2 regions of the Paenibacillus sp. BR2-3 genome follow, and region 1 is predicted to be linked to the other one. Evidence: riboswitches for the same ligand, from Rfam matches in the RefSeq annotation. Region 1 holds a riboswitch; the other holds the start of a gene.

What was found. A riboswitch is a leader RNA that binds a small molecule or an ion and turns the genes downstream of it on or off. The one in region 1 is predicted to bind S-adenosylmethionine.
Region 2: linked by a shared signal. The riboswitch ahead of metA (homoserine O-succinyltransferase) and the one ahead of PaeBR_RS06905 (methionine ABC transporter ATP-binding protein) in region 1 are both predicted to bind S-adenosylmethionine.

What each region holds. Positions count from the first base shown of each region.
Region 1 is NZ_CP126311.1:1,449,783-1,465,096, forward strand. It holds gene PaeBR_RS06870 (peptidoglycan D,D-transpeptidase FtsI family protein) at 1-75, shown strand, start outside; gene PaeBR_RS06875 (Cof-type HAD-IIB family hydrolase) at 126-902, shown strand; gene PaeBR_RS06880 (DUF456 domain-containing protein) at 928-1,410, shown strand; gene PaeBR_RS06885 (oligosaccharide flippase family protein) at 1,440-3,065, shown strand; gene PaeBR_RS06890 (thioredoxin family protein) at 3,145-3,489, shown strand; gene PaeBR_RS06895 (COX15/CtaA family protein) at 3,644-4,528, shown strand; gene PaeBR_RS06900 (Cthe_2314 family HEPN domain-containing protein) at 4,641-5,360, shown strand; SAM riboswitch class I at 5,469-5,612, shown strand; gene PaeBR_RS06905 (methionine ABC transporter ATP-binding protein) at 5,713-6,729, shown strand; gene PaeBR_RS06910 (methionine ABC transporter permease) at 6,729-7,397, shown strand; gene PaeBR_RS06915 (MetQ/NlpA family ABC transporter substrate-binding protein) at 7,458-8,321, shown strand; gene PaeBR_RS06920 (NifU family protein) at 9,228-9,476, opposite strand; gene PaeBR_RS06925 (YuzB family protein) at 9,559-9,813, shown strand; gene PaeBR_RS06930 (NAD(P)/FAD-dependent oxidoreductase) at 9,824-10,885, opposite strand; gene mqnE (aminofutalosine synthase MqnE) at 10,938-12,044, opposite strand; gene PaeBR_RS06940 (HesB/IscA family protein) at 12,304-12,663, shown strand; gene PaeBR_RS06945 (hypothetical protein) at 13,459-14,055, shown strand; gene PaeBR_RS06950 (hypothetical protein) at 14,116-14,376, shown strand; gene PaeBR_RS06955 (hypothetical protein) at 14,896-15,105, opposite strand.
Region 2 is NZ_CP126311.1:4,015,526-4,030,839, reverse strand. It holds gene PaeBR_RS19455 (aminotransferase class I/II-fold pyridoxal phosphate-dependent enzyme) at 1-518, shown strand, start outside; gene PaeBR_RS19450 (aspartyl-phosphate phosphatase Spo0E family protein) at 690-947, shown strand; gene PaeBR_RS19445 (IS4 family transposase) at 1,133-2,116, shown strand; gene PaeBR_RS19440 (hypothetical protein) at 2,188-2,454, shown strand; gene PaeBR_RS19435 (hypothetical protein) at 2,720-3,274, shown strand; gene PaeBR_RS19430 (cob(I)yrinic acid a,c-diamide adenosyltransferase) at 3,314-3,877, shown strand; gene PaeBR_RS19425 (RluA family pseudouridine synthase) at 3,879-4,865, shown strand; gene PaeBR_RS19420 (arsenate reductase family protein) at 5,061-5,426, shown strand; gene PaeBR_RS19415 (5'-3' exonuclease H3TH domain-containing protein) at 5,456-6,382, shown strand; gene PaeBR_RS19410 (ROK family protein) at 6,550-7,431, shown strand; gene PaeBR_RS19405 (HRDC domain-containing protein) at 7,578-8,594, shown strand; gene corA (magnesium/cobalt transporter CorA) at 8,693-9,628, opposite strand; SAM riboswitch class I at 10,025-10,160, shown strand; gene metA (homoserine O-succinyltransferase) at 10,269-11,186, shown strand; gene PaeBR_RS19390 (aminotransferase class I/II-fold pyridoxal phosphate-dependent enzyme) at 11,225-12,406, shown strand; gene mqnC (cyclic dehypoxanthinyl futalosine synthase) at 12,653-13,789, shown strand; gene PaeBR_RS19380 (transcriptional regulator) at 13,910-14,089, opposite strand; gene PaeBR_RS19375 (SPFH domain-containing protein) at 14,683-15,314, shown strand, end outside.

The sequences.
Region 1 (15,314 bases):
GCAAAAACTGCAGCCGGGATAGCTAATCAAACAAAGGAGGACAGTACAGCGACAAGCACCACAAATACGAACTAAAAATAAAACAGCTTCTCAATAGGAGAGCATACAAGAATGGAGGGGTGGCAATGATTGCCAAATACCGCCTGCTTGCTTTGGATATGGATGGAACCCTGCTAAACGATGAACAGTTAATTACACCGGAAACGGTAAAGTGGATTCACAAAGCGGTGGACGCAGGCGTTCATGTCTGTCTGTCGACCGGACGTGCTTTTAAAAGTGCGCTGCCCTATGCGGAACAACTGGGTTTGCGAACACCTATGGTAACCGTGAACGGCAGTGAAGTATGGAGGGCACCTCATGAATTATATCGGCGCTCCCTGATGGACCCGAAGCTCATTCAGCAAATGTATGCGATGGCGCTGGAGTACGATATCTGGTTCTGGGCGTACTCCTTGAATGAGGTGCACAAGAAGGATAATTGGGATGGGGACGTAGAGAACCGCGAATGGCTTAAATTCGGCTATCAGACGGAAGATGACGAGATTCGCCATAAGGTGTTAATGCGTCTTCAAGATATGGGCGGACTCGAAATTACCAATTCGTCTCCTCACAATTTGGAGATTAATCCATTAGGCGTTAACAAGGCTACAGGCATAAAAGCCGTTTGCAGGCTGCTTGGAATTGATATGTCCCAGGTTGTAGCGGTGGGGGATAGTCTCAATGACCTTGCAGTTATTCAGAAGGCGGGTCTTGGCGTGGCTATGGGGAATGCCCAGAAGACAGTCAAGCAAGAGGCTGATGTTGTGGTGTCTTCGAACAATAATGACGGGATAGCTGAAGTGATCCGAAAATATATTTTATCCGATGCCAAAATTTCCGGGGATAGTGTTACCGTAAGGTGAAAACTACATTTAGGAGTGAGCATCATTGACTATCCTGGGTTGGATTCTCATTATTACTTTATTCGTTGTCGGACTGGCCGGGGCTGTTTACCCCATACTGCCGGGAGCGCTCGCGATTTATTTCGCCTTTTTCGTTTACGGCTGGTTCTTTTCCTTTGAGCCCTTGGGTGCAGGGTTCTGGATCACTCAAACCTTGATCGTAGCGGCGCTCTTTGCGGCTGATTATGTTGTGGGGGCGTGGGGTGTCAAAAAATTTGGCGGTTCAAGGTACTCCGTCATCGGCAGTACGCTTGGCATCATCGCGGGAGCCTTTATTTTCCCTCCCTTCGGGCTGATCATCGGACCGTTTGCGGGAGCGTTTATCGGTGAACTGATAGCCGGCGCGGCACCGGGAAAAGCTGTCAAAGTAAGTGTGGGCTCATTGCTTGGCTTGCTCAGCAGTACGGTGGTAAAGATTTTGCTTCAGATTGCGATGATTATCCTCTTCTTTATCTGGATTAGTCGGTAATAATTACCTAGAAAATGAGGCGAAACGGTTTGTCCAAGAAAGAATCTTTTGTTAAAGGCACGCTTATTCTGGCCGCCGCTGCGTTGGTGGCCCGTGTGCTTGGCCTGGCCCAGCGTGTGCCGCTTGAACATTTATTCAACAGTGTAGGGAATGCATCCTTTACGCAAGCCAATACAGTGTATCTCATGTTATTGCCGCTGGCTACAGCAGGAATACCCAGTACCTTAAGTAAAATGGTATCCGAACGCTATGCTCTTAACAGGCCTAACGAAGCGCAGCAAGTCTACCGGGCAGCGTTAATCTTTGCTGCGGTTATTGGTGTAATTATGAGTACGTTACTGTACATAGCCGCTCCTTATTATGCCGAATATGCCAAGGTTCCCGAGAGTACCCTGGCTATCCGGGCTATTGCTCCGGCGCTGCTTCTCTTCCCTTCAATTGCTATGATGCGGGGTTATTTCCAGGGCCGGAATAATATGATGGCCGGTGGAATATCACAGATTTTAGAACAGATAGCCCGTGTGAGTACTGCCATAATTCTCGCTTATATATTATTGCGACAGGGTTACAGTAATACTTGGATGGCTGCCGGTGCATCGTTTGGTAGTGTGTTTGGAAGCTTCGGCGCTTTTGGAGTCATGTTATATTATGCTGTGAAAATGCGGCGCAGTGAAGGACAACAGGCCTTGTACGCGACAAATGAGGCAAAGCTTCCCTTATTAGGGATATATAAGGATATATTTACGTTATCTATCCCGATTGTCCTCTCTTCCGTTACTGTTCCTGTGGTGAACTTTATTGATACTACTCTAATTGTACCGTTGCTTAGCGGACAAGTAGGCTTGGAAAACGCAACAGACGTACTCGGTATATTCGGAAGCAGAGCGCAGAGTGTTGCCGGGATTCCGCCGGTTCTTTCCATTGCATTAAGCACATCGCTGATTCCCATCATCTCTGCAGCTTATGCGCGGCGTGACGAACAACATCTTAAGCGCCAGGTGACACTGGCGCTGCGAATTTCTATTTTGACCGGAACACCTATCGTCCTCTCGCTGGTTGTTGCAGCCTATTCGGTGAACGGCCTTTTGTTCAAAAGCCTGGACGGAAGTGGAATCGTGGGCATGCTTACCCTCGGAACTATCTTTCAGATTACGATGATGACCACCAACTCGATTCTGCTGGGGATGGGGAAATCACGGATTTCCATGTATTACGTACTTGCCGGTATTATCGTGAAGCTTGTGGCAAGTTTGCTACTCAGCAAAGTGTTTGGTATTTATGGGATTATCGGGGCTACTGCACTTTGCTTTATCGTAATTACAATGCTTAACATACGGATGCTCAAAAAGATTATTCCCTTTGAAATCATGGGCAAACGTTGGGGCGGCTTTACTGTTGCGGTATTCGCGTCCGGCGGCATTGGCTATGGCTTAAACGAAGCGGGGATTATGCTGACTCATGTGATGCCTGATCGGTTGGCCTTTCTGATTACATCTCTTACTGTGGGCGCGGCCGTTGTTATCATTTATCTTATACTTTTAATTGTATTGAGTGTACTTAGCCGTGAAGAACTGGCGAGCTATCCGCGCCCGTTGCAAAAGCTGCTGAACCCGCTCATGAAATTGCAACCGGCGCGTGTTCGCGTGAATGGCTAAAGGATTTGACTTCCGGATCACATTTTGCTTCACTTAAAGGTAGCTGGACAATGTCTAAGAAGAAGGGACTGGTTGGGCCATGGACAAAATAAATTCGCCGGGTGAATTTCAGGTATCGATTCAATCGCCCAGATTAACGGTTGCGGTTTTCAAAGCCGATTGGTGCTCCGATTGTAAATTTATAGATCCATTTATGCCGGAGCTCGAGCAGAATTACAACGGCCGGCTTACGCTGGTTGAAGTGGATGTGGATGCGGTGGGCGAAGTGAGCCAGGAACAGAATATTCTGGGGATTCCCAGCTTTGTCGCTTATTCCGATGGAAGAGAACTGGTCCGGTTTGTAAGCAAGCTGCGTAAATCCCGTGAGGAGATCGAAAATTTCCTTAACACGGCACTCGAGGTTTACTCAAGTATCCACAAGTAATTCTCAATGCACCGCTTTTGCCTGTTTGAGCTGAAGCGGTGTTTTTTTCAGCATGTATTCATATTTTACCTTGTCCTTCATTTCTCTTATATTGCGGGTGATAACAGTGACGGCAAATCAGTTAAAAGGGCTCAGTTACATAACCTGTCTTATCATGTTTCTGGCTTTGCTTGGGGGAGCTGTAGTAACGAAGACGGGATCGGGATTGGAATGTGGAAATGAATGGCCGCTCTGTAATGGTAAATTGATTCCGGCATACACATTGGGTTCTTTGATCGAATACACACACCGTTTGTTTAGCGGGCTGGCAGGGCTGTTGTCCCTTGCCTCTATGTTTGCCTTTTGGCGTTACGCCCGGGAGCGGCGTGATTTATTGACATATGCCTTCATGACCTTGCTGTTTGTAGTGGTGCAGGGCGGTATGGGAGCGCTTGCTGTTATAAAATCGCAATCAGCATCCGTTATGGCGCTGCATATGGGGTTTTCTTTGATTGCATTTGCTTCATCGCTTATGCTGGCGCTTGGGTCCAAGAGAAGGTATAAGGACGGCAAAAGTGATATTGCAGTGGACGAGGGTCCGCCAGTGAGCAAAGGATTCCGCAACTTAACCTGGATTACCGCATTCTATTCTTACATCGTTGTCTACATTGGGGCATATGTAAGCCATACGGATTCCAGGGGAGGCTGCACCGGTTGGCCGCTTTGCAATGGTGAATGGATTCCTGAGTTAACAGGCGGCGTAGGCATAGTATTTACGCATAGGATCGCTGCGGCACTGTTGTTCATTCTTACAGCTGTGCTCGGGCATCTCGCTTTTTGGAAACACAAAGAGCATCCTGAACTGAGAGGTCTTGGTGTAGCAGCTGTTGTATTGTGCCTGATGCAGGTGCTCAGCGGGGCGGCTGTAGTTCAAACTTTAAATAACGATCGGCTGTATATATTTGCGGCACTGGCTCATATCTTACTTATCGCCGGATTATTTGGCGTCTTATGCTACATGAGTGTTCGTGTATGGCAGCTGAGCAGGCGGAGAAATTAGTATGAAGTTTGTTCAGGGAGGAACAATAAGCGGAGTACGGTAAGCTGGTTGACCGAAACGGGAAGAACCACTTTCCAGCTGTTGAAGAGGAATGTGTGAAGGAGGGAGCCGTATGCTGCGCGTTTTATTGGGGGAGCCCCCCCGTGAGAATAGCGGATTACTGGGAGAGGCCATGGACAACATGGCCAGGCTGGCGGCGCTGCTGCGCAAGGAAATGAAGAATCATGAGGATCAAGATCACGAGTACCGCAAGCTGGAGATCTGGACGCGCGGGCTGATTTCGTCCCTGGATGAGCTGGAACAGAGCTTGTTCGCAGCTGCTTTTTTCCGGAGATCAGTGGTTACAACCAATATGGACGATATGCCGGTGATGGAGCAGGGGGAATATGCACGGTATGTCTATTTCTACAAAAACGGCTTTATCCGTGTATTCTCTCTGCTGGACAAGCTCGGTACTGTGCTGAATACTCTTTATGATCTTAACACTTCCAAGGTAAAGGCTCATTTCTCTTATTTTACGGTACTGCGCCAGTTTCATTCGATCAAGGTACATACGGGTCTTGCCGAGCAACTGGATAAAATTAAGGACTCTTACCGTAATCCCTTGCAGAACCTGCGCAAACGGCGGAATTCCGAGATCCATTATATGAACGCCGAAATGCAGGATGATCTGTGGCAGCTGCATAAAGGCCTGAATGACAAGGTGCAGCTTGAGGATCTGGATGGGCATTTGGACGATTTGAAGCAAGGGCTGGACATGGTATGCAAGTCGCTTTCCTTGGCTTTCAGCTATAGCATTGAGCAGTGGAATAAAGATATTAACCGTATCTAATCCGGATATAAACGTTTTCCAGAGATTTGCTTTGACAAAAAACCTGAAAATATCTATACTTACTCTCGTTACGTCATCACCATTAACATCAAATAACTAAATACTAATATCTTATCGAGAGCGGCGGAGGGATAGGCCCGATGAAGCCCGGCAACCGATTTGTGAACAGTGTCCTTCAAGCGCTGTGCATGAGTGTCATGGTGCTAATTCCTACAATGCCGCAAGTATTTGACGGCCTTTGGCAGATGAGACGGCATTGTATATACGCGAACAGGGCCTCTTCCGATCTGCAAATGATCAGTGAGAGGTTTTTTTGTATGTAAAGATTCAGTTTTGTAGGAGGGATGGCAAAATGATAGAGTTAAAAGGTTTGACCAAGGTTTACGGAAAAGGCAGGAACACGGCTACGGCACTCTCCCAATTGGATTTATCGATTAGAAAAGGCGAAATATTTGGAGTGATCGGTCATTCCGGGGCGGGCAAAAGCACGCTGATCCGCTGCATTAATTTGCTGGAACGTCCGACTCAAGGGGAAGTCTGGGTGGACGGTGTAGAACTTACGAAGCTAAGCCGGGGCCAGCTGCAGGCACAGCGGCGGAAAATCGGAATGATTTTTCAACATTTCAATCTGCTGTCATCCGCGACGGTTTACGACAACATTGCCTTCCCGCTTCGTCTGATAAGCACCTCAAGGGCGGCTATTGATAGTAAGGTTAATGAACTGCTTACGCTTGTAGGGCTGGAAGAGCATAAGGATAAATATCCTGCCCAATTATCCGGTGGACAAAAGCAGCGTGTCGGTGTGGCCCGGGCCTTAGCCAGCGACCCTGACGTCCTGCTGTGTGACGAAGCGACCTCTGCGCTGGATCCGCAGACTACGGATTCCATACTGCGACTGCTGCTGGATATCAACAAGCGGTTCCATCTGACTATTGTGCTCATTACACATGAAATGCATGTGATCCAGAGCATCTGTGACCGGGTTGCCGTCATTCATGGCGGAGGGATTGTGGAGCAGGGTGACGTTGCCAAAGTCTTTCTTAAACCGCAGCATGAAATTACGCGGGAATTTATCCGCAGTGAAACCCAGAACGACGGACCCCTGCGGGCTGCCATTGATGCACCCCATCCGGAGTCATCCCAAGCGGTCAAAATTACTTTCCTGGGACAAAAAACATACGAATCCACCTTATCACATGTTGTGAAGGAGACCGGTGTGATCTTTGCAATATTACAGGGAACCATCTCTACGATTAAAGATGTACCTTACGGTCAGTTGATTGTTCGATTCGAAGGGTCTGCAGAAGCCATCCGTGAGACGATTGGTAAATTGACGGCGCAAGGTCTTGATGTGGAGGTGCTTGATTAATGGGAGGCTTAAATTTTGCGGATGTAAACTGGGATGAAATGATTCAAGCAACCCTGGATACATTGAAAATGTTAGGAAGTTCAGCAATATTCACAATTATTCTTGGTTTACCACTCGGAATTGTGCTATATTTATGGGGAAGATCATCACGGCCCGTAATTGGGGTCATTTATTCGGTCTTATCGTTCATTGTGAACATCCTGCGATCCGTACCGTTCATCATTTTGATGGTAGCTTTAATTCCTTTTACCAAATCTGTCGTTGGAACCTCTATCGGGGTTTTGGGTACGATTCCGCCGCTTGTGGTGGGTGCCGCTCCATTTTTTGCCCGTCTTGTGGAGACAGCGCTGCGGGAAGTGGACAAGGGAGTTATCGAAGCCGCTCAGGGAATGGGGGCATCCACGACGCAAATTGTAACACGGGTGCTTTTGCCGGAGGCTCGTCCCGGTCTGTTATCCGGGGTGACTATAACTGTTGTAACCCTTGTTGCCTACACGGCAATGTCGGGGATGGTCGGCGGCGGGGGTCTTGGTGACTTGGCGATCCGCTATGGTTACTACCGTTATGAGAAGGAAGTCATGATTATCTCTGTAGCATTGATGGTTCTGCTGGTGCAGCTGCTGCAAATGGCCGGTGACCGTCTGGTAAGGTATTTCTCTAGGAAATAAGGTACATCCACATAGATATCCTTATTCAAAAAATCATACTGTTCAGAGGGGGATTTACAAATGAAAAAAGTATTACTGACGTTTTTCAGCTTGACATTGATATTGGTGCTGGCTGCTTGCGGCAATAACAACGCCAATAATTCTTCCAATGCTGCTGCAACGAATGCACCTGCTGCTGAAGCTACTGAAGCACCTGCTGCAGAGCCTGTTACCTTGGTTGTCGGAGCATCTCCAGTACCGCATGCCGAGATTTTGAAGGCTATCGCACCTTTGCTTGAAGCCCAAGGCATCAAGCTTGAAATTAAAGAATTCACTGATTATGTGCAGCCTAACGTACAGCTTGCTGAAAAACAGCTGGATGCCAACTTCTTCCAACACAAGCCTTATCTTGACGATCAAAACAAAAACAACGGTACGGACCTGGTATCCGTCGTTGGCGTACACGTGGAGCCATTTGGCGCTTATTCCAAAAAAATCAAATCCATTGATGAGCTGGCGGACGGCGCAAAGGTTGCGATTCCGAACGATGCTACCAACGGTGGACGCGCACTGATCCTGCTTGCCAAGAATGGCCTGATCACTTTGAAGGACGATACCAACATCACTTCCACCAAAGCTGATATTACCGAAAACAAGAAAAACCTTGAAATTATTGAATTGGATGCAGCCATGCTGCCGCGTCAATTGGATGAAGTGGACCTCGCCTTGATCAATACGAACTATGCGCTGGAAGCAAAACTTGTTCCGACTAAAGATGCTTTGTTCATCGAAGGCGGAGACTCACCTTATGCCAACCTTTTGGTGGCACGTCCTGATAACAAGGATTCCGACGCCATTCAAAAGCTGGCAGCTGCGCTGACTTCTCCTGAAGCCAAAGCATTTATCGAAGAGAAATACCAAGGCTCCATCATTCCTGCGTTTTAAGTAAGGGGTATAACAAAAAAAGGGGGTGTCCCAATAGCCATGTAAATGGCTAGGGACACCCCCTTTTTGTTTTTAATCTATAATTCAACTTTGGATCAACTGACTTATGCTATAGGGTGTACCAGAATAAGTGCTTGATTCCAACTTTTTGGCGGACTGCATAGCCATTACTATCGTGCTGATATACTAAAAGAGAACGAAACCGGACTGAGGTGACGCTAATAGTGGATTTGAGTTTCCGTCGCTGTAAGCAAGTTTAGAAAACCATTTCTTAAAATTTCGAGTAATTTTACTCGTAACTAAAGTGAATGTTGGACTTCCGGCCGCTGCCCATCTCCAGATTTCTTGATGTTCTTTACTTCATTTTATATAACTGTAAAAAGTGCAATTATAATCCTCCGTTTGCCCCTTATGGACCGTTTAATTGCATTTCATACAATTATTTTTCGGGATTTTTGTAAAAATGGACTTTATAGGCAGATTTAATTGTACAGAGTGCAATTAGCGAACGATTTATTGGATTTAGGCGCCAAATAAATGTACAGAGTGCAACTATATAAAACTATATAAGTTGAATTTAAGGGAACTTCCGAGATTTGTCCTGATTCCATCCTTACACAAAGACGGTCTATGAGTTTCATGGGATCGCTCCAGATTTTGTTTTATAAACGCATGTTCATTTTTTCAAATATCGGCGACAGTATGATGATCCGCTGCCTGCCCTTCTCGAACTATGTATCCTACAACATGTGATCAATTTGGCCGTAAACCCAACTGGAGATAAATTCATTTGCACACCGTCTAAACCGACCCCCATTTTTTGATATTACAGGAGATATCCTCTATAATAAAAAAATTCCCGGTCTCCTGATGATCAGAAGAACCGGGATGACTATATGGGCGGGATTAGAATACTTGAACAACTTCTTCTACGCCTTCTACTTCTTCAATAAGGGCGCGTTCGATCCCGGCTTTTAACGTAATGGTGGAGCTTGGGCAGCTGCCGCAGGCGCCCATCAATTTCAGCTTAACGATGCCGTCTTCTACATCGATCAATTCGACGTCACCGCCATCGCGCTGCAGGAACGGACGAAGCTTATCCAGTACTTCCAGAACTTCATCATACATGGTGGTGCTTTGTGCATTCTCACTCATTTCTCAATCACTCCTTTCGTATGTTTATTATAGTACAAAAAGTTAAAAAATAAAATGGTTCGGACAGAATAGGGAGATCAACATGAGACCAATTATTGAATTTTGTGCCAGCAACATAGGGCACGGTACAGATAAACTGATGCAAAAGCTGGAGCAAAATCCTGATTACGATGTTATTGAATACGGCTGTCTTAACAATTGTGGCCAATGCTATTTATCACCGTTCGCCATGCTCAATGGAGAGATTATTGAAGCGGAGTCCCCTGATGAGCTTGCGGAAGCGATTTATGCCAAGATTAAAGAGCTGGAAGCCTGGGACAACCTGGAGCTTGATTAATGGCCTTATCCTAACCGAAATGCCGTTTGGACATCCAGAGCACGCCGCTTTTCAGAATACGCGGTACCCGTCCCATTACGGAGCGGTTGCCCATAAGTCCAAAGCCGGAGTTTTTACCCAGGGAACCCAGTGTACCCTTTAGGCGGATGGGATGCAGCTTAGGTGTCTCATTACGCCATAGGGCTTGAATGATACGCGCTACCTGCTCGCCCTGTGCTCCTGCCGCTTGTGCGCTGGGTGCAAACGGAAGACTGGCACAATCCCCGATCACATATACCTCCGGATAATCAGGCACATGGTAATATTCACCCAGAATAATCCGTCCCCCCCGGTCTTTCGGAAGCTCAAGCTTCTGCACCACCTGCACCGGTTGAATCCCGGCAGTCCACACGGTAATGTCCGAAGCGATCGCCTGCGTGCCATTATAGATGGCGTCCTTCTCTACATGGGACACGGAAATGTTGCCAAGCGTCTCCACATGATGTTCGCTGAACCATTCCTCCACATATTCTGACAGCTTAGCCGGAAAAGAAGATAAGACGCGCTCACCCCGGTCCAAAATGGAGATATTCAGGTCCGGCCTGCTTTCGCGGAGCTCGGCAGCCAGCTCCACCCCGCTTAATCCTCCCCCTACAATGTTGATGGTTCCGTAAGGTTTGACGTCGTTCAGGTGGCGGTAAGTTTCCCGTGTGCCCGATAACGTCTGAATACTGCAGGTATGCTGTTCTGCTCCCGGTATATTGTGATAATTATCCGTGCAGCCCAAAGCGATCGCCATCATATCATAAGAAATCGGCTCACCGGTTTCCAGAAATACAATCCGGCTCCCCAAATCAATGGAGCCCACCTCGCCGTAACGGACGGTAAGGCGGGGATGAACCGGGAACTGGATACGCAGATCGTAATCGGAGACGGTACCTGCTGCAAGCGCATAATATTCCGTCTTGATTCCCTGATAAGGCATCCGGTCAACCAAGACAATTTCCACATCATGAGGGAGATGGCTGTTGAGCAATTCCTGAATGAGGGCCAGGCCGCCGAAGCCGCCGCCGAGTACGAGCAGTATTCTCATGGTTACCGATCTTCCTTTCAAAATATGGGATTTCCGGTTATCCCGGCTGTCGCTATTCGTATACCTTAATTTCGTTGTAGAAGGTGTCACGCTCCACAGGAATCCGTCCGGCACCCTTCACCAGCCAGATCAGCTCGTCGCGGGTCAGACCTTCCGGTGTCAGTGCGCCGGCTGCATGACTAATGCGTTCTTTTAGAATCGTCCCGTGCACGTCCGACGCCCCGAAACTTAGCGCAACCTGAGTAAGCTGTGCCCCGATATTGATGAAATAAGCTTTAATATGATCGAAATTGTCCAGCATCAGACGGCTGACTGCAATGGTCTTAAGATCCTCATAAGCAGAGTTGCGGCGCATAATGCCCGCGTTCTTGTTTTTGGGCTGCATGGACAGGGGAATGAACACCATAAAACCATTCGTCTCATCCTGCAAATCCCGAATCTGCAGCATATGCCGGATGCGGTCCTCACGGGATTCAATGGAACCGTAGAGCATTGTGGTATGGGTCTTCATGCCAAGCTTATGTGCTGTGCGGTGAACCTCCAGGTACTCCTCAACATTCGCTTTATCGACACGCATTTTTTGCCGGTATTGGTCGGATAATATTTCTGCTCCGCCGCCAGTAATTGTCTTGAGACCTGCTGCACGCAGCTGTTCAAGCACTTCGCGGATACTGAGACCGCTGATCCGGGTGAAAAAGTCGATTTCCGCCGCGGTGTACGCCTTAAGGGTAACCTCGGGAAAACGTTCATTCAAAGCCCGGAGAGAATCAACATAGTATTGAAAGGGAACCTTATCATTATGGCCGCCCACGATGTGAAATTCCCTAACCCCTGGATGAATATGCTGTTCGACATATTGCACCATTTCCTGACCGGAAAGTGTATATGCGCCTTCTTCCCCGTCATCCTTGCGAAAATTGCAAAACGCGCAGTGGGATTCGCAAACATTGGTGAAATAAAGACTCATATTTTCGATAAAATAGACCTTGTTGCCATTCTTGCGCAGATTGACTTCATTGGCCAGCTGGCCGATCGTGAGCAGGTCGTTGCTCTCATATAAGTAAACGCCATCTTGCAAATTCAATCTTTCACCGCTGCGTACTTTCTCGATGATGGCTGCCAATCTGGCATCTGTATGGGGTGTGATAAGAGTAGACATATAATTCCTCCTGAAAGTATTGCGTGACAAAATATCGAATTTTTACGCCCTGTTGCTTTTCTTATTATAAACCTCTCTCAGAAGGGGAGCAACATCCCGGCAAGCAGGATAAATGGAAGAAATGGCCTGTCTTCCGGCAGTTGTGTCTTGAGGACTGAGGAAGAGTGGGGTATACTGAATTTAATATATTAAATAACCTTTGACCCGAGGGTCATTTGATAAGCTTGTGCTACACAACACTTTCCAGGAGGTTGAAACCATGATTAATATCAGTGCAACGGCAGCGGATCAATTAAAAACTATGCTGGCCGGACAAGAAACGCCGAACATGTTCCTTCGTCTGGGAGTCACTCCCGGCGGCTGCAGCGGCTTCTCGTACGCCATGGGCTTTGATGATAACGAAAGCGATCAGGATGTATACATGGATATTGAAGGACTGAAGGTAGTGGTGGAGAAAGAGAATTTGCGCTATCTGGATGGACTTGAAATCGACTTCGAGGAATCCGGCATGACCGGCGGCTTCACCATCAATAATCCGAACGCCACCGCAACCTGCGGCTGCGGATCGAGCTTCCGTACACGCGACGATGCCGGGAAGCCGAATGAGGAGCCTTGCTGACACGCATAGTAGCGCGGTTTTCTCTCCTTTGATTTGAACAGCAGCCGATTTGTTAGCCACACGCCATCAAGTCCTCGCGTGAGCCCGGCTGCGGCGTCCGTTACGCAGATTACGAATAACATCAACATTAGTATGAATGACATGGATATCGCGGACCGACGACAGCTAAAATCGTATATAGCGAACGCAAGGGAGTGGCCTCGTGTATGCGGTCGATGGGGGGGGAGAGTGACGTACGACGTAGCAGTAAATGGCGTGTGGGTGTCAACGGTGGGCGCTTCGTAAGGATACAACACATAGAAGCGCCGCTCTTGATATCCGGGAGTGGCGCTATTAATTTGTGAGGAAACACGCGGTGAAACTAAGGTTATAGCTTAGTTTGTTCGAGCTCGTCGCTGTACGGTTCGTATAGGTAATACATATACGTTGCATACGATCGGTTTATTCAGCGGCAAGATAAACGTAGGAGGGACGCGGGTTTGCGGATTGATGATCCATAGCCCGCGTAAATGTATAACGGTGCATAAACGGATTGGTCTGTACAGGCCTGACGCGTGATCCCCATGCCACCCCCTAGCAGGCCCTTGTTCTGCTGGACGCTAGTTCCGCGCAATATTTTTATCTCCGGGTGTTAAAATATATAAACTAACAATTGTTTCTTTATACAAGAGTCCGACACAATTTATCTTTTATACTAAATGGATTCAATGATAGAGTAATATATTTTGCTGATAATAGTAATTTCTGTGTGGTACAATTCACTGTATCAGTTATCTCAGAAAGGGGTTTGTACAATTGTCAGAGGAAATTGAAACGGTTGTTACTTCATTAAAAGGACCAAAGGAGAACTGTGAAATTATAGAAAAAAAAGTAACCACAAAGGATAGAATAGAATTTCTTGTGTCTACAGATGACGTTATCGAATTAACGGAAGAGCAATTTAATACTTTAGCAGTTAATGTACTTAGAAAAAAAGCTGAGTATATAAGAAAAGATGGAGTAGATATTGCATCTCTTACACAGGATCAAATTAATGACATTTTAGATGAAATTAAATTCAGGGTAGGAGACTCGGAAGACCCTCTGGGTGAAAACCTGATTCGGATATCAGAGCATATATTGGATGACCACGCCACTAAGCCTGAAGTGTTACAAAAACGTGGTTGGTACAGGGACGATATTCAGGAAGTATATGATGATATCGTCAGCGTAATCAAGGAATCGCAAACAGTACGTAAAGCTAAAATTAAGTTTCTTCTAAATAAAGAACAAACATCTCCGAAATTCACCTTTACAGTTATCGGAATTAAGGTTAACGGGGATGAGGGTCAAGTTTCGATCGCGTTTATTGAAGATCCTAATAGTCTTATTCTTGCAGTAACGATAATTTAATGATATAATTAAGAATAATTTGTGATTAAGCTGTATATACTGTAGAAGGAGGGAAACATTATGAGTGCATATGCAACAACTGTCGCGCCGGGGGTATCTATGCAGAAAACAAATTTAAAATGCTCCTGTGGGGAATGTGCTAGTCTTACCCACAAAGCGAAATTAGGTCGCATAGGCAATAACCTAGTTACGGTTTATAATGTTCCTGTATATGTATGTATGGATTGTGGAGACTCGTTTATGACTGGTTCTGATAGTAAGGATTTTGCTGCTAAAGTAAAAGAAGCTGTTATTTTAAATATGGATTCAATAAGTTTTTAAATTGAATAATATAAGGCGTAGTTCTAGTGGATATGTTTCCATGAGGGCTACGCTTTTTCTATTTCACCTTTGAATAAATATGATGAGGTGATGAGATGGGATATCTTCCTCTAAATCCATTGGCTTGCAAAGTTGGTCCATGGTATATTGAATGTACAAAGAAACCTCTCCTTTTGAAATGGTTGGTCGCACTTCCATTTTATCAAGGAGAGGTTTCTTTTTGCTGGTTTTAAAGAGATTTTAGGAATGGTTCCCGCTGAAAGTAGCGGAGAGGACGGAACGATTGCGGAAAAGCGTCAGCGGTCGCCCAAAAGCTTTCCGAAGGAAAGCTCTCTTCGAAAGCATATGCTGTCTACGGATTTTTACCGTTAAGGAAAATAAATAAAATCTGGAGAGCACAGCGACTTACGCAACGGTCCGTTCGCGGAGCGTCCATCTAGACACCCCCTTTTTCGGGAGGCTTTTTTATTAACAAAGCAAAAAATGCCCTCAACGGAATAAACGAGAGGGCATTTTGCGTTATGCCGGAATAATAAACTTGTAATTGATCATGAATACAATTAGGGCAGCAGCACCGAATGAGAAGGCGATGCAGGATGCGCCAAGTACCCTGCGGCGGTCTTTAATAAATTTGAAGCCGAGCGCACAGACAAGGATCGTAGTTCCCGCCAAGACGACGGACATGCCCACCATTGCTACCCAATATAGAATTTCGAAAAATTGTGCCACTGCAAGTGCCCTCCTCTAGGGTATACTTTTTTGCCATCTTCGTTTCCGCTTTTATAAGGCTAACTATACGATACATAAGATGGTTTGAAAAGCAGCCCCTTATCGCCCATTTTACCCTGAAAGCCTTCTTACATGGACAATCATACAGGAGGGCGGGGCTCTTTATGAGTAAAGTATAGGGTAGGCTTCATAAGGAAAGGAGAGGGAGG
Region 2 (15,314 bases), 2.4 Mb from region 1:
TGCCAGGAATGATGGACCGGACCATTCTGGTCAGCGGCTTTTCCAAGGCTTTTGCGATGACAGGCTGGAGAATGGGGTACGCCTGTGGTCATCCCGAACTTATCTCTGCCATGCTGAAGATTCATCAGTATACCGTTATGTGTGCACCATCCATGGGCCAGGTGGCAGCGCTGGAGGCGCTGAATAATGGCATGGAGGAAAAGGATCGCATGGCTGATTCTTATAACCAGCGGCGCCGCTTGATCGTTAAGGGCCTGCGGGAAGCCGGGCTGGAATGCCACGAGCCGCAAGGAGCGTTTTACGCTTTTCCCAGCATTCAGGGAACGGGTTTGACCTCTGACGAATTTGCCCAGCGGTTGCTGCGCGAATACAAGGTAGCTGCTGTTCCGGGCAGTGTGTTCGGACTGGGCGGTGAAGGGTACTTACGCTGCTCCTATGCTACTTCGGTATCACAGCTGAACGAGGCAGTCGAACGTATTGGTGCCTTCGTGAAGCAGCTTGAAAAGGAAAGAGTGTAGTGAGTTTTATGCGAAATAGTGAATAAATATTTATCCTATGAAAAAATAGAGGTAGCGGACATCTTTATTTTATGGTATAATTTTACTTCGAGAGTAAAGTATTAAATATTTACTTGGTTTCTTATGCAGTAATGCATGATGAAGTGGTAGTTAACAAATTGTTTAGGAGGGATGATTGTGCTTAGTGCCGATTATTACTTACCTTCCTATGGCGGGGAATGCTTCTCGGGAAGCGGGAAACGGTCCGCCAAGGAAGATGCTTCTTCGCACCGTCCCTCTCTGGAAGATGAAATCCGGATACTCCGGGGGAGAATGGAGCAATTATTTATACAGGAAAATTCATTTACCTCGGATAATGTAATTGAAATTAGCAGCATGCTGGATCTGAAGATAAATGAATATATGAAGGCGCGTCCCCGCAGGAAATAACGACGGGGTCAACAAAGAGGGTCCATCGGGCAATGTCATTAAGTTAAGGCGCAAGGCCAAAAATCAAGAAAAAGAGCAGGTTATCGAAAAGATAGCCCGCTCTTTTTTTTGCACTAAAAAAAGAACTTGACAAGCAGATGGAAATGTGTGGCGAAGCCCCTTGAAAAAACGAGGAGGTTACGCCAATGGATGAGTACGCGATCTCGCTAAAAAAAACGCTGACATCCCTCATACGAAAAATGTCAGCCGCACCCGCTCCTTTTGTCAAAAACCCTGAAAAAGATTTTACCCGAAAGAAAAAGCTGCCCTTTGAAACGGTCATGCAACTCCTGATTTCCATGGGAGGAAACAGCCTTTACAAGGAACTCTTGGAATCGCAGGGCTATGACGTAAACACCGCAACCACTTCTGCTTTTGTCCAACAGAGGAATAAAATCCTGCCGTCTGCTGTGGAATTCTTGTTTCACGAATTTACGCAATCCTATACGGATATCAAGGACTACCGAGGGTATCGATTACTTGCCATTGACGGTTCGGATTTGCATATCGCAACCGACCGGGCGGACACGGATACCTATTTCCAAAGTCAACCGAACACGAAAGGCTACAACCTTCTGCATTTGAATGCAGCCTATGACTTATGCAACAGACTTTACGTGGATGCCATTATTCAGCCACGGAGGTTGTGCAACGAGGGAAGGGCGCTGGCTGCCATGGTTGACCGTTCCCCCATTCAAGGCAAAACCATTGTTACTGCCGATAGGGGTTATGAAAGTTACAACAATTTCGCGCATATGGAACGCAAAGGGTGGAGCTATGTCATACGGGTTAAGGATTTGGATTCGAATGGCATTCTTTCGGGCTTGCATCTGCCCTCTGGCGGAGCGTTTGATATGGACGTTCATCTGACACTCACCAAAAAACAAACCAAAGAGGTCAAGGCTCATCCTGAGATGTACAAGTTCGTCCCTTCCACGTCTACCTTTGATTTTTTAGATTTGCACGAGAACTTGTTTTACCCGATTTCCTTTCGGGTTGTCCGTTTCGTCCTGCCGGGTGGCGCTTATGAAACCGTCATTACGAATCTTTCTGCCGCTGATTTCCCACCCGATGAAATCAAGTCCATTTATAACATGCGATGGGGCATTGAAACTCTTTCCGGGCATTGAAATACACCGTCGGCCTGACGAATTTTCACGCAAAGAGACAAGAGTCCATCACCCAAGAGATTTTTGCAAGAATGATCCTGTACAATTTCGCTGAAATGATGACCTCGCACGTCGTCATTTCCCAAATGGATAAACGGCACCCCTACCAAGTCAACTTCACGGTTGCCGTTCACGTTTGTAGACATTTCCTGCGCTCACGGGACGATGAACCCCCGCCCGATGTAGAAGCACTGATTCGCAAGAACATTTTGCCGATTCGACCCATTCGCCCAGGGCAGAAGAATACGCGCAAAATCCGCTGGAAATCAGTCGTTAGCTTCGTCTACAGAGTAGCATAATTCGTTTCGTATGAACATTTTTTTAAGCGGATATTCCGTCCGCTTGTTTGCTGTGCGCTTTTTTCTTGCTTGCACCAAAAAAACAAACGGCACAGGGCTTTTTCCCATGCCGTTTCGGATTCCATTTTTATTCCCAGTCTTATCTTTGAGCTTATCTTAATGACATTGGTCCATCGGGCCCTCTTTTTGTATATTCCTCGATTCCCTCGTCTTCGATTCCCTCATATGGTACATTAATATTATGTGATTTTAAGGGGGAAGTGCTTTGAACGGAAAGTGGAAGGGCAGTCTAGTGGCTGCGCTCCTGTTGCTTGTGACTTTGCTGGCGGGCTGCGGAGGAGACAATAACGAGAATACGGTTACTGTTTTTATGATGGATAAAGCCGGGAGTCCGGGCAGTATCGGGGATACTATGCAGAAGAGCCTGCAGGACAAGCTGGGTCCTGACCTTAAAGTGGAGTTCAACGCGATGGGTATATATAACATACAAAAACTGATGGTGGAGTATGCGGCCGGGATGAATGATATTATGGTTTTGTCCAAAGAGGATGTTCTGAATTACGGGAAAAATGGAGCGAACCTGCCGCTGGATAAGTATTTTTCAGCTGCTGATTATCCCGAGGGTGTCTTTGAAGGGGGAGTCGAACAGGCGGATAGCAGTGACCTTAAACAGGAAGAGCATTTGTATGCAATCCCCGTCTCTAAGCTGAAAATGTTCCAGGATTCGGGATACGCGCCTGAGGGTTTGTTTGTAACGGTTCCGGTTTCAACAGGCAACTTCGAACAAAGCATTTCGGCCATAAAAGCAATGATGGAATAAGCGGAAATGATTCCGTAACCCGTTGGAGGAGGAAGACCTATGGCGATATATACACGTACGGGAGATAAAGGGGAGACCTCGGTCATCGGCGGCCGGGTAGGCAAGGATGATATCCGTGTGGAAGCTTACGGGACAATTGATGAACTGAACGGCTTCGTAGGGCAGGCACGAAGTTTGATGGAGGACGAGAAATTTGCGGATGTACGGGAACAGCTGCTGGAAATTCAGCATGAGCTGTTCGATTGCGGCGCGGATCTGGCGTTCGTGAAGATCAGTGAGACCAAGTATAAGCTGAAAGGCGAGATGTCCGAACGGCTGGAGGGCTGGATCGACAGTCTTCAGGAAGAGAATCCGAAGCTGGAGCGTTTCATCCTGCCGGGAGGAAACCCGCTGTCCTCGGTGCTGCATGTCTGCCGCACCGTGTGCCGCCGCGCGGAGCGGCGTGTGGTCACCCTGGGACGAAGTGCGGATATTAATCCGGAAGCAATCACCTATCTTAACCGTTTGTCGGATTACTTCTTCGCTCTAGCCCGGGCGGCCAATACGCGTGCAGGAATTGCTGACGTAGAGTATGTGCGCAGCAAGAAGGTGTTCCGGGACTAATATGACCAGCTATTATTCACCGATTACTTATATCGTTCCGTCTTCAGAGGACGGCTGGCTGCTGAAAACCATCCTGCAGAAACGGATGGAGGTATCCCGCAAGCTGTTGTCCCGCCTCAAGATGACGGAGCAGGGCATTACCCTTAACGGAGAACGCGTCTATATCAGCATACGTGTCAAAGCCGGGGATACCGTGCAGATTCGGATGGAGACGGAAACGTCTGAGGATATTCTGCCCCAGCCGATTCCTTTTGAAATTTTGTACGAGGATGAGCATCTGCTTGTCGTCAACAAGGCGGCAGGCATCATTGTGCATCCAACCCACGGGCATTATACCGATACGCTTGCCAATGGAGTTGTCTATTATTGGGCGCAAAAAAATGAGCACTATCGCTTCCGGCCTGTTCATCGATTGGATCAGGAGACCTCCGGTGTGCTCGTCATTGCCAAGAATCCCTATAGTCACCAGCATATTTCCGAGCAGATGATTGCCGGATCGGTGGACAAGCGTTACGCTGCGTTTGTGCACGGCGTTCCAGCAGAGCCGGGGGGTGATATTGACGGTCCGATTGATCGTGACCCTGCGGAGCCGCACCGGCGCATTGTAACGCCGGACGGCTATCCGTCCTTAACTCGTTACGAGGTTAAGGAAAATTACCTTAACGGCTCCCGTGTCGAGCTGAAGCTGGAGAGCGGCCGTACCCACCAAATTCGGGTACACATGACCTCTATCGGCTGTCCGTTAATCGGCGATAGCATGTATCGCCACGTGCTGTACAACCAGCCGGAATTGACGCCTTCCCAAGCTAAGCAACTGGAGCTCGTCTCTTCTCTGGACGCCGCCATCTCCCGCCAGGCACTGCATGCGGTGCGGCTGACATTCAAGCATCCCGTACTGCTGACAGAAATAACCTTTGAAGCTCCCCTGCCTTCCGACATGGCGAAGCTGGAGGAGACCCTGCGGCGCCGCGTCCAAGCAGGCGAATAGGATGTTGTAATAATCATCCGGTGATGAAGTAACGAAGGGGAAGTTTGGAACTGGAGGAGCGCTAGCGACCGCCTTTGTCTCCGGATGTTTACCGCAGCAAGCGGACTAATCCAAAACATCTGGAGACAACAGCGGCCGGAAGTCCAAACATTCCCCGTAGTTGCGAACTATAAACCGGATATCAAGGAGCAGACTATGAGCAAACTTAAAATATATCAATATCCAAAATGCAGCACCTGCCGCAGCGCCGTGAAATGGCTGCAAGCACAGGATCATGAGCTGCAGCTTCAACATATAGCAGAGCAGCCGCCGGGCGTAGAGGAGCTGCGCATACTCGTGGGCAACAGCGGGCTCGAATTAAAGAAGTTTTTTAATACAAGCGGTGAGGTGTACAAATCACTGGGGCTTAAAGACAAGCTGCCCGGCCTCAGTGAGCAGGAACAGCTGGAGCTTTTGGCTGGCAACGGCATGTTAATCAAACGTCCGATTGTCAGCGATGGGAAGAAGGTTACGGTGGGCTTCAAGGAAGAGCAGTATGCCGAAGCCTGGAGCAACGCCTGATTTTATTATTACAAAGGGAGAGGGTTACAATGAAAGCAGAAACAACGGGCCGCATATTGATTGTAGACGGAATGGCGCTGCTGTTCCGGGCCTTTTATGCCACCTCCTACGGAGGCTATATTCGCAAGACAAGCGCCGGAATGCCGACGAATGCGGTATATGGATTTTTGCAGTATTTTTTCGATGCGGTCAGCACCTTTGAGCCTTCTCATGTGGTGTGCTGCTGGGATATGGGCAAAGGTACCTTCCGTACCGAAAGGTACGACGGATACAAATCGAATCGGGCTGAGCCACCACTGGAGCTGATCCCCCAATTCGAGCTGGTGAAAGATGTAGTCGCGGAACTCGGCGTGCCAAACGTGGGCATTGTGGGGTATGAGGCGGATGATTGCATCGGCACGCTGGCTTCGTGCTTTAGTGCGGAGTCCGAGGTGTATATACTGACGGGTGACCACGATATGCTGCAGCTTGTGAATGACAGAGTTAAGGTCGTTATTATGAAAAAAGGGCGCTCCAACTATAAAGTATACGATCCTGCCGAACTGCTGGAGGAAAAGGGATTGACTCCTCTTCAGGTCATCGACCTGAAGGGCTTCATGGGAGATACAAGCGACAACTACCCCGGTGTACGCGGCATTGGCGAGAAGACGGCTCTAAAGCTTCTGATTGAATACGGCACGGTTGAGGGCGTAATTGAAAATCTGCATCTCCTGCCCAAAGGCGTACGGGCCAAGATTGAAGCGGATCTGGAGATGCTGCATTTGTCTCGGGAGCTGGCAGAGATCCGCTGCGATGTGCCGATCGTCTGTACGTTAACCGAATGTCTGTGGGAATTGCAGCGGGAGACAGCGGCACGCAAATTCCAGGAGCTGGAGTTCGGCAGCCTGATGCATCTGATTGCTGCGGTGCAGGATGAACGGGGTATTGTGCAGATTGAGCTTGGGGATTTGGGTTAATAGAAAATGGATAACTTATGCCTAGCCGCATAAAGTTATCTTTTTTTCGATATGTCAACCGCTTGTTATAATTTCTTCTACCAATGTATAATAGACTCATAAAGCGCTTTATAAACAGGGAAGCCGTTTAGCGGGATTACGCTTAAAGGTGAAGGGAGACTGCTGCAGTGGAATTATTGGGAGCGATTGAAGCCGGAGGAACTAAATTTGTATGCGGGATTGGCAAAGAGGATGGCACGATTATCGACCGGGTCAGCTTTCCGACAACCACCCCCGAGGAAACGATGGGGCAGGTACTGAAATATTTTGAAGGCAAGGAAGCAAAAGCTATCGGGATTGGCTCCTTCGGACCGATTGACCCGGTGCTTGGCAGTCCAACCTATGGTTACATCACAACGACGCCAAAGCCTCATTGGGGCCAGTATAACCTTGTCGGTACGGTAGCAGAGCGCTTCAATGTGCCTATCGGATTTGACACGGATGTAAACGGAGCGGCACTTGGAGAGTATACCTGGGGAGCTGCTCGTGGTTTGGACAGCTGCCTTTATATTACGGTGGGTACAGGAATCGGAGCAGGCGCTGTTGTAGGGGGCAGGCTCATTCATGGATTGTCACATCCGGAGATGGGGCATATTGTTGTCCGCCGTCAACCCGAGGATACCTATGCCGGCTCTTGCCCCTATCATGGGGACTGTCTGGAAGGTCTGGCAGCAGGCCCGGCCATAGGACACCGCTGGGGCAAGCCGGCAGGCGATCTGCCCGCCGATCATCCTGCATGGGAGATGGAAGCGCATTATCTGGCCCATGCCCTTATGAGTTATGTACTAATTCTGTCCCCGCAAAAGATTGTGATGGGCGGCGGAGTCATGAAGCAGAGCCACCTGTTCCCGCTGATCCGCACCAAGCTGCAGGAATTGCTTCAAGGTTACGTGCAGCATCCAGCCTTGAATGCCGATATTGACAATTATATTGTTCCTCCGAAGCTTGGAGACAACGCAGGCTTGTCAGGCGCGTTGGGACTGGCAAAGCTAGCAATCGGCAGAGAGTAGTATAAAAAGGATTGACTGTTCCGTAATATATGGTATTGTAGGATTTAACAGTATAGCAAATTAATGAGGGAGCACCTCTTTCGCGATTTTTCGTGAGAGAGGTGCTCTTTTTTCGTACTGTCAGAATAAGAAGGGTAGGGATTGATATGCAAATCGTGTTTATGAACCGCTTGTCCAAGAATGCCAGCAGGGATCAGGAAATGTTCGCCCAGCTTTGGATCGGGGAGGAGGAAGGTGTATGGAGTTTAGGCTGGAGGGATTTTTCAAATCCGGAAAAAAGTGTTGACAGTATATGGTATGAAGGCGGTTCATGGAGTGAAATGCTCTGTGTGTACAGGCATGAGCTGGCGGTCAAGATGGGTGAAGGCTACCGGCCCTTGATTGATGGTATTTTTCATGATGAGGATAGTTTTCCGAGCCGTAACGCCGAGCATCTGAAGCTGCAATATTACAGTGAGCAGCATAGCAATGAGAAGGTATATGAGGAATTGTGCGCTTGGCGCCGAGGAAGGTCATCCAGTGAGCGGAAGGCTCCCTACATTTTGGCAAGCAACCGGTTATTGAGGCTGTTAAGCGCATATCTGCCGCACACGCTGGAGGAATTGCTACAGTTGCCCGGAGTAGGGGAGGGAAAAGCCGCCCAGTACGGAGCCGATTGGCTGGCTATTACGGCTGCGGTGCCAAGGGAGCATCATTTTCCGCTGGGGTGGGTACATAAAGAGACTGACAAGCAATCCTTCATATCCTGGATTTACAAGCAGAAGGAGCTTAAATACAAGAAGCAGCTGGAGCGGCTGAGAATGCGGCGCCTGCTGCTGCAAGGGATTGAGCAAGGGCATGGGATGGAGCAGCTAAAAGAGGAATGCGGGGTGAGCCGCCGCGAGCTGCTGGAGGCCGTGGAGGAGCTGGAGAAGGATGGTTATTCTGTAGAGAGGCTTATTGCCCTGGAGCTTGGCAGCATGACGCAAGAGCAGCAGGAGGAGGTTTGGAGCGCGTACAGGGAACTTGGGGATGTTTTTCTGAAGCCTGTGCTTTATAAGGTGTACGGTAATGAGTTTTCCGCTCCCGGAGGGCTGGATCTGTATTATGAACGTCTACGTCTGATCCGCATACGCTTCCGGCGCGGGAATGCCGGCGTCGCAGCGATGGCCTCCAGCTTGTAAAGCCTCAGGTATGTCAAAAAGACGAAGGAATCCCTTACCCTTGAGGAGTGGGGGCCTTCGTCTTTTTCTCTGGATCGTTCTATATCGATCTATATCGCTCATAGCCAGTCTTTTTTACGGAACACATACAGCATACCGCAGCCAAGCGTTACCATTGCACCTATAACGCCGTAATAACCGTATTGTGTATGCAATTCGGGAATATTATCAAAGTTCATTCCATAAATACCTGTAATCACGGTCAGCGGCATGAATATGGTTGTAATGGCCGTAAACACTCTCATAATCTCATTGGCGCGATTGGCAATACTGGATTGGTAGGCCTCACGTAAGTTGCCCATAAGATCGCGGTACGTTTCAAAGGTCTCGGAAATTTTGACGGCATTCTCATATATATCGCTAAAATACTTCTGCAGCTGATCATCGATCAGGCGGAGGTCCTTTTTATTAAGAGTATTGATAACTTCCTTCTGCGGTCCAAGCATCTTCTTGAGCCACAGAATTTCGCTTCGCAGACCGATAATCTCACTGAGATGTGATTTCTTGGTGTGCATGAGGATATCCTCTTCCAATTTCTCAATCCGGGCTTCAATCCGGTCGCCGACGGAGAAATAATTGTCCACGACAAGGTCAATGAGCAGATACAGGAACCGGTCAGGCTCGCTGACCTCCAACTCCCACAGCATCGGCTTCAGGATGCGCAGCTCATGAAGCTTTTGTTTGGTTACGGTGATGATATAATGTCTGCCGAGAAATACGTTCAGTGCCCGCAGGAATATTTCTTCATCATCAAAGCGGATGCTGTTGACTACAATAAAGTAGTGACTTTCGTATATTTCAATCTTGGGACGCTGATCTTCTTCACTGAGGCAATCCTCTACCGCCAGATCATGGAGGTTGAACAGAGGCTGAAGGTGCACCAAATCCTCCACATCTGCATCAATCCAGTAGAACCCTTCCGCCGGAGCGGTCATTGTTGTTTCAATATCGTCGATCTGCGTAAAAATCCCCGCATTTACCAGCCGGATTTTCATCTGATTTCACTCCTTCTGTCCCTAGTCTTCTCCAGGGGGATGCTAAAAAAAGCACAGAGAAAAAAATCAGCTTGGCCGGGTCGCTTAGAGGAAGCAGGTCATAATAACATTCCAAGCGCATGAAGAAGAATTGCTCCCGCCGCCGGCAAGCTGATGATAATCCTGTGTGGTTGTTCATTCTGTACGCTTAACTGCGAGCTCGGGTCGCCTTCCATTCTCCATCACCTCTTCTTGTTCCTTGGGGTATGAAACACTTGTCTAGTATAACGCCGGGTTATGCCTCTTACAAGAAAAAAAGTTATCATTTTCAGGCTCCTGAAGCATTGTATGGACTTGACGAAAGTTAGGTTCATGATTTAAAGTAATTTCTAAAGAATTTTAACTGAATACAGCTAAATCTTATCAAGAGCAGGTGGAGGGACTGGCCCGATGAAACCCGGCAACCGGCGTGTGAACGCACGGTGCTAATTCTTGCGGAAACTGAAACTGTATGGCGCATGCGTCAGGACAGGTGTTTTCTGGCAGATGAGAGAGGCGCATATGACTGTAAAATATGACCTTTCTCGCCTTGAGAAAGGTCTTTTTATTTTATTCCGGGTCCGCTCCGCGGTCTCCATTTCATTGAAGGAGTGATAAGCAAGTGCCGATTAAAATCCCTGATAGTTTACCGGCCAAGGAAGTATTGTCCGGAGAGAATATTTTTGTGATGGACGAGAGCCAGGCCTTTCACCAGGATATACGCCCGCTGCGTATAGCTATTCTGAACTTAATGCCTACTAAGGAAACAACGGAAACGCAGCTGCTGCGTTTGATCGGTAATTCGCCTCTTCAGGTGGAAGTAGTGCTGCTTCATCCCCGCTCCCATACGTCCAAGAACACATCGGCAGAGCATCTGGAGAGCTTTTATAAAACCTTTGATGAAATTAGCCACCGGCGTCTGGATGGTCTGATTGTCACGGGTGCTCCGGTAGAACAGATGGAGTTCGAGGATGTGAATTACTGGGAAGAATTGAAAGAGATTTTTGAATGGAGCAAGCATCACGTGACTTCGACCATGCATATATGTTGGGCTGCACAGGCAGGATTATACCATCACTTTGGTGTTCGCAAAGAAAGCCTGGATGAGAAATGCTTCGGCGTATTCCCGCACACGGTCAAATCCAGTAATGTTAAGCTTCTGCGCGGCTTTGATGAACTGTTTTATGTTCCCCATTCCCGGCATACTGACGTTTCCCGTGAAGATATCGAGGCTACGCCGGAACTGCAGATTCTCGCGGAATCGGAAGAGGCTGGCATTTATCTGGTGGCAACCCATGATGGTAAACAGATCTTCGTAACCGGTCACTCCGAGTATGACCCCTTTTCGCTGAAGTGGGAATATGACCGCGATGTCGCCAAAGGTATGGAAGTGGTACTGCCGAAGCATTACTATCCAAATGATGATCCGCAGCGTACACCGCCCGCAGTCTGGCGTGCCCATGCTAACCTATTATTCGCCAACTGGCTCAATTACTATGTATATCAGGAAACCCCTTACGATATTGGACCCATGATTTAATAAAACTCAAGCTATAAACAAAAAACAGGAGGCTTACCATGGACGAGAAACTCAGAATTGAAAGCAGGCTGGCTCAAATGGGCTCACAGGAAGATCCGGCTACCGGAGCGGTTAATTACCCTATCTATCAATCCACTGCCTTCCGGCATCCGCGCCTGGGACAAAGTACCGGCTTTGACTACATCCGCACCAAGAATCCGACACGCTCCGTACTGGAAAATGCCGCAGCTGAACTGGAATCCGGCGACGCCGCATTTGCCTGCAGCTCTGGAATGGCTGCGCTTCAAACCGTGTTTGCCTATTTCAGCCAAGGGGATCATTTAATCGTTTCGCTCGATTTGTACGGAGGAACCTACCGGCTGCTTGAGCGGATTCTGTCCAGATTTGGAATTACCGCCTCCTACGTGGATACCAATGATTTGAATGCGCTGGAAGACATTCGCCGCCCGAATACAAAAGCGGTATTCATTGAAACGCCGACCAACCCGCTCATGATGATTACAGACATCGAGGCTGTGTGTACCTGGGCCCGCCGGCATGATCTGCTCACGATAGTGGACAACACGCTGCTTACACCCTTTTTCCAGCGGCCGCTGGAGCTTGGTGCCGATATTATTGTCCACAGTGCAACGAAATACCTGGGCGGACATAATGATGTATTGGCGGGTCTTATCGTTACCAAGGGCGAAGCCTTGTCGGCTGAAATGGCTATTTTGCATAACTCCATTGGAGCCGTGCTGTCACCATCAGACAGCTATCAGTTGATGAGAGGGATGAAGACGCTGGCCCTGCGGATGGAGCGGCACCAGAGCAACGCTTTGGCAATTGCCCACTTTCTGAAGGATCACCCCGCTGTAGCGGAAGTGTTCCATCCCGGGCTTCCGGAACACCCGGGATTCGAGATTCAGAACCGTCAGGCATCCGGAAATACGGGTATTTTCTCTTTTAAATTAAAAGATGCCAGATACGTGGAGCCGTTGCTCCGTCATGTTCGGCTTATTGCTTTTGCAGAGAGCCTGGGCGGTGTAGAATCGCTTATGACTTACCCGGCAGTGCAGACCCACGCCGACATACCAGTGGAGATCCGGGATGCGGTGGGTGTGGATGACCGTCTGCTCCGCTTCTCTGTCGGTATTGAGCATGTGAACGATTTGATCGCTGACCTCGGAAATGCGCTGGAAGCTGCACGGGGAGAAGTGGAAGAGGCCGTTGCCCGATAGTACACAGAGGAAGTGGCCTGTTCGCTGAGATTTTTGCAGTTCTTTTCTAAATCAAAGTGGGACTCCCAGCCATTTGTATGGCCTTCCGGGAGTCTCCTTTTTTTGCTGCGGGATAAGCAGCCGCCAAAACCTTTATTTTTAAAGAAGGTCAGTTTATGTTACGATAATGTAACGAGTTTGTTCATTTGATATGCAAATTTTATGAATCTACCATACAGTTATAGGCATAGAGGGAGGCTGCGAATGATGGGTGGAATAGACCTTATTCTGGATAAGGCGCTGCGGGGTGACCGTTTGCAATTAGAGGACACCGTCAAGCTGTTCGAGAGCAATGAGATAGAGAAAATGGGGGCTGCTGCGAATATTATTATGAAAAGGTGGCATCCCGATCCGCTGGCTACCTTTGTCATCGGCCGCAATATCAATTATACGAATGTATGCGATGTATACTGTCGCTTTTGCGCGTTTTACCGCAGACCGGGCTCGGAAGAAGGTTACGTGCTGCCGGATGAGGCGATATTCCAAAAAATTTCGGAAACGATCGGCGTGAATGGAACCGAAATCCTGATGCAGGGCGGCACGAACCCTAACCTGCCTTTCAGCTATTATACGGACCTGCTTCGGGGGATCAAGCAGCGTTTCCCGGAGATTACGATGCATTCCTTCTCACCTGCCGAGATTATGAAAATGAAGGAAGTTTCGGGGCTTACGCTGGAAGAGGTAGTGCGGGAGATTCATGCTGCCGGTCTGGATTCGCTGCCGGGTGGCGGTGCAGAAATCCTCGATGACCGGACGCGCCGCAAAATCAGCCGCCTCAAGGGCTCCTGGCGCGAGTGGATGGACGTCATGCAAACGGCGCACAAAGTGGGTATGAATACTACCGCGACAATGGTTATCGGTCTGGGCGAGAGCATGGAGGAACGGGCCCTTCATTTACTGCGGGTACGTGAGGCTCAGGATGAATGCATCGCCAATAAGTACGATTCGGAGGGCTTCCTGGCATTCATCTCCTGGACGTTCCAGCCGGACAATACAAACCTGAAGCTGGATAGACAAACACCGGAGGAGTACCTGAAAACGGTGGCTATCAGCAGGATCGTGCTGGATAACATCAAGAACTTCCAATCCTCCTGGGTGACCATGGGGCCCGAAGTAGGCAAGCTTTCGCTTGATTATGGCTGCAATGATTTCGGCAGCACGATGATTGAAGAGAACGTCGTATCCTCAGCGGGAGCAACGTACAAGGTCAACATCGAATCCATCACCCAACTCATCCGCGAGGCTGGCAAAATCCCGGCGCAGCGTAATACGCGCTACGATATTCTGCGGGTATTCAACGATGTGGACGCGAAGATTGATAATGATTTTATTATGCAGAACTGACAGGTTCGGGGAACCAGCAATTTTTTATACAGTGAATAACAAACAGGCCAACTTCTCTTCCTGACGGGAGAAGTTGGCCTGTTTGTTTGGTACTAGTCTATAGGCGCTGAGGGTTTGCTGTTATTGCGCAGCTTCCCATTTGCAGCGAACAGGGGAGACTATCGCATTTTCCTGTTTCAGTTCTTTAAAAGCTTTGTCGATTGCTTTACGGTCCAAACCGGAGAGCTTCTCAACCTCGCCCGCACTGACAGGCGCTCCGGCAGATTTTATACATTCCAGCACTTCGTCCTTGACACTCATCGATTCATCCTCCTCTTAAACTTGAGAATTTGCAGATTCTCATTAATAAAAGTATAAGAGATTCCTTAATAGATGCAGTGATATTTTTCTGTGTTTTTTCAATAAAGCCATTTGTCACCCATCCGGCGGGATTCCCTCCGTATTCTCTCGTATTACCTCGTACTCACTAATGTCTACGTATCCCCAGCCAGGCTACATAACGACCTTTTTACCGTGTCCACTCTATTGACAGAAGTACATAATAACCCTTAGTTGCACTTTGTACATTTAAAATGGGCTCGTATCACGGGAAAAGGTTGTTTAATTGTATTCTGTGCAGCTATGTTCGGGGTAGAGGACCGCGAAACGAGTTTCTCTGGAATGTAATTGTACGAAGTACAACTAAAGCCCAATGTTAACTCAACGGAGTCCATATAAGTGTACAAAGTGCAATTGCCCAGTTTATTTAGGGTTCAATCCAGTTTTTCAGGGTCCCATTTAGTAAGCATATAGTTTTAAAAAAAGATCGAGTTTTCCTCATATATAGGTTTACATTAATATCCAATAGTGATATCATAATCATATCAAATACATATCTTATTGGAGGTATTCATGTGAAGGAGAAAATACTTCATCCAGTTAGCGGATTTTGGGTCATCGCATTGCTTGCGGTTTGTCTCGGCGGTGGAATTTACGGTGCTTCTCAGGAGTACATTGCCGCACCTGTTATTCTGTTCCTGGTTGCCGCAGTGCTTCTTACGAGCATTACAGTTGTACAGCCGAACAAATCTGTAGTGGTCACTTTTTTCGGGAAATATGTGGGGACGATCGCCACAAGCGGTATGTGGGCAGTTACACCCTTCAGTGTCCGCAAGACAGTCTCCCTGCGTGTCCGCAACTTTAACAGCGTCAAGCTAAAGGTTAATGATGTTGAAGGCAACCCGATTGAAATTGCAGCAGTTATCGTGTTCAAAGTTATTAATTCGGCAAAAGCGCTATTCGATGTGGATAAGTATATGGCGTTCGTGGAAATTCAGAGCGAGACGGCGCTGCGCCATGTAGCCAGCAAATATCCTTACGATAATTTCAACGAATCCGGCATGTCCCTGCGTGCCAATGCTGATGAAATCGCTAAAGAGCTGGCGGTGGAGCTGCAGGATCGCCTGTCCTTATCCGGTGTAGAAGTGATAGAAGCGCGGCTTACGCATCTGGCTTATTCTACAGAAATCGCAAGCACCATGCTGCA